Regions from separate parts of the Microbacterium sp. USHLN272 genome, predicted to be linked through region 2. Evidence: predicted binding sites of a transcription regulator. Region 2 holds the regulator's gene; the other holds the start of a gene.
What was found. The regulator HrcA, encoded in region 2, represses chaperone genes, less so after heat shock. The targets are predictions, from matches to a motif close to TTNGCACTCGNNNNNNNCGAGTGCNAA.
Positions count from the first base shown of each region.

Region 1: a site for HrcA is predicted at 1,401-1,427, ahead of groL (chaperonin GroEL). Genes of this name have one in related genera too.

Region 1 covers NZ_JBBCRA010000002.1:263,747-267,152, forward strand. Annotated here, with positions in the region: gene groL (chaperonin GroEL) at 1-1,364, opposite strand, end outside; gene WFJ97_RS14570 (LytR C-terminal domain-containing protein) at 1,489-2,061, opposite strand; gene WFJ97_RS14575 (DUF3263 domain-containing protein) at 2,087-2,344, opposite strand; gene WFJ97_RS14580 (DUF2332 domain-containing protein) at 2,354-3,346, opposite strand.
Region 2 covers NZ_JBBCRA010000001.1:213,902-217,307, reverse strand. Annotated here, with positions in the region: gene WFJ97_RS01060 (16S rRNA (uracil(1498)-N(3))-methyltransferase) at 1-522, opposite strand, end outside; gene dnaJ (molecular chaperone DnaJ) at 526-1,641, opposite strand; gene hrcA (heat-inducible transcriptional repressor HrcA) at 1,678-2,712, opposite strand; gene WFJ97_RS01045 (carboxylesterase/lipase family protein) at 2,815-3,406, shown strand, end outside.

The sequences.
Region 1 (3,406 bases), on a different contig from region 2:
TTGAGTGCGATCTGCTTGAGCGGAGCCTCGATCGCCACGCGGACGATGTTCGCACCGGTCGCCTCGTCACCCGTGAGCGACAGACCGTTGAGCGCCTTCGTGCCCGACTGGATCAGCGCGACGCCACCACCGGGGACGATGCCCTCTTCGACGGCTGCCTTCGCGTTGCGGACGGCGTCCTCGATGCGGTGCTTGCGCTCCTTGAGCTCGACCTCGGTGGCCGCGCCCGCCTTGATGACGGCGACGCCACCGGCGAGCTTCGCCAGGCGCTCCTGCAGCTTCTCGCGGTCGTAGTCGCTGTCGGTGTTCTCGATCTCGCGACGGATCTGGGTCACGCGACCCTCGATCTGCTCGGCCTCGCCGGCGCCCTCGACGATCGTGGTCTCGTCCTTGGTGACGATGACCTTGCGGGCACGACCCAGCAGGTCGAGCGTGGCGTTCTCGAGCTTCAGGCCGACCTCTTCGGTGATGACCTGACCACCGGTGAGGATCGCGATGTCCTGCAGCTGCGCCTTGCGACGGTCGCCGAAGCCGGGAGCCTTGACGGCGACCGACTTGAAGATGCCCTTGAGCTTGTTGAGCACGAGAGTCGCGAGAGCCTCGCCCTCGACGTCCTCGGCGATGATGACGAGCTCCTTGCCGTCCTGGATCACCTTGTCGACGATCGGCAGGAGGTCCTTGATGTTGGAGACCTTCTGGTTCGCGATCAGGATGTAGGGGTCCTCGAAGACGGCTTCCTGACGGTCGGGGTCCGTGACGAAGTACGGGTTCAGGTAGCCCTTGTCGAAGCGCATGCCCTCGGTGAGCTCGAGCTCGGTGCCGAAGGTCTGCGACTCCTCGACGGTGACCACACCCTCCTTGCCGACCTTGTCGATCGCCTCGGCGATGAGCTCGCCGATCGCGGGGTCTGCGGCGGAGATGGATGCCGTGGCGGCGATCTGCTCCTTCGACTCGATCTCCTTGGCGCTGGAAAGCAGCTCCTCGGTGATCGCGGCGACGGCCTTCTCGATGCCGCGCTTGAGCGAGATCGGGTCGGCGCCGGCTGCGACGTTGCGCAGTCCCTCGCGGACCAGGGCCTGTGCGAGGACCGTGGCGGTGGTGGTTCCGTCACCGGCGACGTCGTCGGTCTTCTTGGCGACCTCCTTGACGAGCTCCGCGCCGATCTTCTCGTACGGGTCGTCCAGCTCGATCTCCTTGGCGATGGACACACCGTCGTTCGTGATCGTGGGGGCGCCCCACTTCTTCTCGAGCACGACGTTGCGACCGCGCGGGCCGAGGGTCACCTTGACCGCGTCGGCGAGGATGTTGAGGCCGCGCTCGAGGCCGCGGCGGGCCTCCTCATCGAAAGCAATGATCTTTGCCATGAGTTTTTTCGTCCCTCCTGGACGTAGACGTTGGGTTTAGCACTCAGAGTGTGAGAGTGCTAACGCCATTCTGGCACTCGACCCCTGCGAGTGCAAGCCGCGGACGGAGGGTGCCCGACGCGTCTCAGGGAGCGGGCGTCTCGGCCGAAGTCTCGGGCGCCGTGGCGGAGCGATCGAGGCCGACGACGATCGTGAGCTGCTTCGCCTCGCCGTCGTTGAGGTCGGCGTAGAAGTCGCTCTGCTCGACCGCCGCTCCCCCGATGAGGTCGGCGACGCCGAGTGCGGCCGGACGATCGGCCTCGTCGACGTAGTACACCGTGGTGGTCTCGAAGTCCTGGCTGCCGCTGTCGCTCGCGTACACGGTGGCGAACCCGGCGTTGAGCAGGGTGTCGCGCATCTGCTCGTCGAGACCCTCATCGGGCGTCGCGTTGAGGATCGTCACCTCGAACGTCGTGTCGACCACACCCGTCTCGACCGGGGTCGGCTCGGCGGTCGGTACCGCTTCGGGGAAGAGGTCGATCCGCCCCATCACGACCAGCGAGCCGAAGATGCCCACGATGATGAGCACGAGCGCCGCGACGAACGACCACAGCAGCACCACCCATCCGTTCATCCCCGGCGCTTCGGCGCGGTGCGCCCCGACGCGGCCGGATGAGCGGGGGACGTCGTCGAAACGATCACGGGTGGGCTTGGACACCCCACGATGCTATCCGAGAGCGCGGTCAGCCCACGAAACCGGGCGTCCGGGCCGAACGGCGCACGACGCGCGCGTCGCGCAGACGCCGCAGCCGACGGATCAGCATCGGATCGAACTCGAGGGCGGCATCCGACTCGATCAGCCGGCCGAGGAGCTGGTAGTAGCGCGCGGCACTCATGCCCAGCTGCGCCCGGATCGCCTCCTCCTTGGCCCCGCTGTGCCGGGGCCAGACCGTCTCCAGCGCGAGGATCGCGCGGTCGCGCTCCGTGAGGTCACCGATCATGTGCCCAGGTTAGGACGGGTGCGGCCGCTCGGCCGCACGCCACTCCCACCACGCGCCGAGCGGGTCGGCCGCCGCACGCACCCGCCCGTCGAGTGCGACCGCGAACCCGGGCCACTCCTCCACGTCGATCGGCGGCTCCCAGACGTCCAGCAGCCCGGGCGGGTCGATCGTGACCCACCGTGCCGGGAGCTCACGGATGCGGGCGACCAGGGCCGACCGGGCGGCGCGCGGGATGTGCACGAGCACGCCGGGGGTGGTGATCACGAGCGTCGCCCCGACCGGCGCCCGGGCGACGAGAGCATCGAGGCGTTCGAGCGCGTCGCCGGCGACGAGCATCGGCGGATCGGATGCCGCGATGTCGAGCGCCGCCGCGATCCGCTGCTCGCGGCCGGTCTCCCCCGGCCACACGAGCCCCTGCAGCCACCGACGATCGTCGGCATCGCGGGCATCGAGCGGTGCGAGATCGATCCCGGCGCGCCACACGATCTCGGGCAGCCGCAGCTCCGGAAGCTCCCCGTCGACCCGACTGGCGAGCACGACCGGGGAGACCCCGTCGAGTGGATCGAGCGCCACCCGCACCTCGCCATCGGAGCCGGTGAAGCGGTACGAGTAACGATCCGGGTAGAGGCAGAGGCCCGCGGATGCCCCGATCTCCAGCAGCGCGATCGGTCCGTCGATCTCCGACAGCACCGGGAGGAGCGCCGCGAGCCGGAGCGGCTCGTTGGTCTGCAGCGAGCGCGCGGAGCACTCGGCGACGACGGCATCCGCGTTCCGGAGCACGAAGTCCCGCCACACCGGATATCCCTCGAGCGCTGCTCCGAGAAGCCGGGTCACCGCGAAGACCAGCGGCGGCTGACGCCGGTTCTCGGGGATGCGCGCGAGCACGTCCTGCACCGGGCCGTCGCCGGCGACGCCCGCCGCCCACTCCGCGTACAGGGCGCTGCGACCGGGCGCCTCCTTCTCGGCGAAGCGCGCGTAGCGCTCGCGAACAGCATCCGTCATCCCTCCATTGTGGATGTACGCAGCCCGGCGCCCCGCGACAGGGGAGAATGGAGAGGACCC
Region 2 (3,406 bases):
CGACGGGTCGAGGATCAGCACGCGCTCCGCGCCCGCGCGGGTCGCCAGCTCCCCCGTGCTCGCGGGAGCCGCGACCTCGGGAACCCACGGCCGATGAGCCTGTTTGGCGGCCTCGCGAACGATCGTCGCCCACCGCTCACGGCCCTTCACGGCCTTGGGCCCCTCCCAGCGGGAGACGCTCCGGCTCGCCTGCCAGGGCACGATCTCGTCGACGCCCAGCTCGCAGGCGGCCTGCACCGCGAGCTCGTCGCGATCACCCTTCGCGAGCGCCTGCGCGAGGACGATGCGCGGGGTCGGCGACGGGTGCACGGCCCGATCGGAGATCCGCACGTCCACTCGTGCGGGAGCGACCTCCTCGGCGACGCCCTGGAGCCAGACGCCCCGACCGTCACCGATCGTCACCTGCTCCCCCACGCGGAGGCGACGGACGACCGCCGCATGCTTCGCCTCGGCACCGGTCAGCGACACGAGGTCGCCGGGCTCGGCATCCGACGACGTTTCGACGAGGAAATGCAGCGCCATGGCTCAGTGCGTGCGGAAGCGGTCGCGGAGCTTGGAGAAGAGACCCTGCTGGAACTGCGCCAGCTGGGGCCCCGGAGCCTTCGCCTTCTTCGCGAAGTCCTCGATGAGCGCCCGCTGCGCGGAGTCGAGCTTGGTCGGAGTCACCACCTGCACGCCGACGCGCAGATCACCCCGCTGCGAACCGCGCAGCGGCGTGATGCCGCGTCCCTTGATCGTGAGCACGTCGCCGGACTGCACGCCCGCGCGCACCTCGAGATCCACCGCACCGTCGAGGCCCTGGATCGAGGTCTCGGTGCCGAGGATCGCATCGGTCATCGACACCTCGAGCGTCGCGAGCAGGTCGTCTCCGTCACGGCTGAACGCCGCGTGCGGGTTGACCGTGACCTCGACGTACAGGTCGCCGTTCGGGCCGCCGGCCTTACCGACCTCACCGGAGCCGGGCAGCTGCAGGCGCAGGCCGGTCTCGACGCCGGCGGGGATGTCGAGCGAGACGGTACGACGAGAGCGCACGCGCCCCTGACCGCCGCAGGTACCGCACGGGTACGGGATGGTCGTGCCGTAGCCCTCGCACGTGCCGCAGGGCTGCGAGGTGACGACGTTGCCGAGCAGGCTGCGCACCGTGCGCTGGACGTGTCCGGAGCCGCCGCAGATGTCGCAGGTGACGGGCGACGTGCCCTCCTGGCAGCAGGAACCCTGGCATGTCTCGCAGAGCACAGCGGTGTCGACCTCGATGTCGCGATGCACACCGAAGACGACGTCGCCGAGGTCGAGGGTGACCCGCACCAGCGCGTCCTGCCCCCGTTCGCGGCGGGAACGCGGGCGCGCACGCCCTCCACCCTGTCCCGCGCCGAAGAACGTCTCGAAGATGTCGCCGAAGCCGCCGAAACCTCCGCCGAAGTTCCCGGCCGCGCCGTCTCCCCCGCCCATGTCGTAGCGGCGGCGGGAATCGTCGTCGCTGAGCACGTCGTACGCGTGCGTGACGAGCTTGAACTTCTCCGCCGCGTCCTCGCCCGGATTCACATCCGGGTGCAGCTGACGCGCGAGGCGCCGATACGCCTTCTTGATCTCGTCGGTGGAAGCGTCCCGGGACACCCCGAGAACCTCATAGTGGTCCGCCACGATCGCCTTTCTGCGTTGTTCTTCGTCGACGGCCGCTCAGCGGCTCGTCTCGTCTTCGTCGAGCATCCGCGTCAGGTAACGGGCCACGGCCCGCGCCGCCGCGAGATTGCTCGGATAGTCCATGCGCGTCGGCCCCATCACGCCGACCCGCGCCGTGCCGCTGGGGGCGGCGTAGTTGCTCGCGACGATCGACGCCTCGCCCAGCCCGAACGGGGCGTTCTCGGTGCCGATGCTGGCCGCGAGGCCGTGCTCGTCGGTGACCATCTCGCTCATGAGCCGCAGGAGCGTCACCTGCTCCTCGATCGCCTCGAGCAGCGGATGGATGCTTCCGCGGAAGTCCTGCTCGCGACGCGCGAGCGTCGCGGCCCCCGCCATCACCAGGCGCTCCTGACGGAACGTACCCAGCTCGTCGACGATCACGGTGGCGAGAGCCCGCAGTGCGGCATCGCCGGGAGCGGCCTCGGGCGCCGCCAGCAGCGTCTGCAGACGGTCGGCCGCGTCACTGACCGCCTGCCCCGTGAGCAGGGCGGAGAGCCGCGCGCGAAGCATGATCGCATCACCGTCGTCGATCTCGATCGGCAACGGGGCCATCCGCTGCGAGACGCCGCCGGCGTCGGTGACGAGCACGACAAGCATGCGGGTCGGGGCGAGCGGCACGAGTTCGATGTGGGTGAGGTGCGCACGGGCGAACGACGGGTACTGCGCGAGCGCGACCTGACCCGTCAGCTGCGTCAGCACGCGCACGGTGCGCACCATCAGGTCGTCGAGATCGCTCGGCGCCGCCAGGAACGACTCGATCGCCGTTCGCTGAGCGGACGAGAGCGGGCGCAGCTGGGCGAGATGATTGACGAAGACGCGGTACCCCTTGTCGGTGGGCACGCGGCCCGACGAGGTGTGCGGCGCGGTGATGAGCTCCTCGTCCTCGAGGAGCGCCATGTCGTTGCGGATCGTGGCTGCGGAGACCCCGAAGGAGTGGCGGTCCACGATGGAACGGCTGCCGACGGGTTCGTGGGTCTCGACGTAGTCCTGCACGATCGCGCGGAGAACCTGGAGTCCTCGCTCTGTGACCATCGCCCTTCCCTTCCGTTGGCACTCGGACGTTCAGAGTGCCAATCCTACCCCGCCCGCGGCTCGTCTCGTCGGAGGTCGGGGCTCCGCCCTAGGATGACGACCATGACCGCCCCCACCGCCGAGCTGTCCACCGGAATCGTCGAGGGATCGAGCGAGGGCAGGGTATCCCGGTTCCTCGGCATCCCCTACGCCGCCCCTCCCTTCGGCGAGAACCGGTTCCGGGAACCGCGGCCGGCGACTCCGTGGACCGGCGTGCGTCCCGCCACGGCCTTCGGGCCCACGGCCCCGCAGTCGCCGTATCCCGGCGCGATCGGCGAGCTGCTCGGATCGGTCAGGATCGACGGTGACGACATCCTGACCGCCAACGTCTGGGCGCCGACGGATGCCGAGCGCGCCCCGGTACTGCTGTGGATCCACGGCGGAGCGCTCGAGCGCGGCACCGCGGCGCTTCCGCTCTACGACGGGGCCGGCTTCGCCGCCGCAGGGATCGTCTTCGTGTCGATCAACTACCGCCTCGGCTCGGAGGGTTTCTCGGTGCTCGACGACGCCCCGCGCAATCTCGGCCTCCGGGACGCGGCCGCAGCTCTCGAGTGGGTGCATCGCGAGATCGGCGCGTTCGGCGGCGACCCCGCACGTATCACCCTCATGGGCGAATCGGCCGGAGGCGCGATCGTCGCGGGCCTTCTCGCGCGCG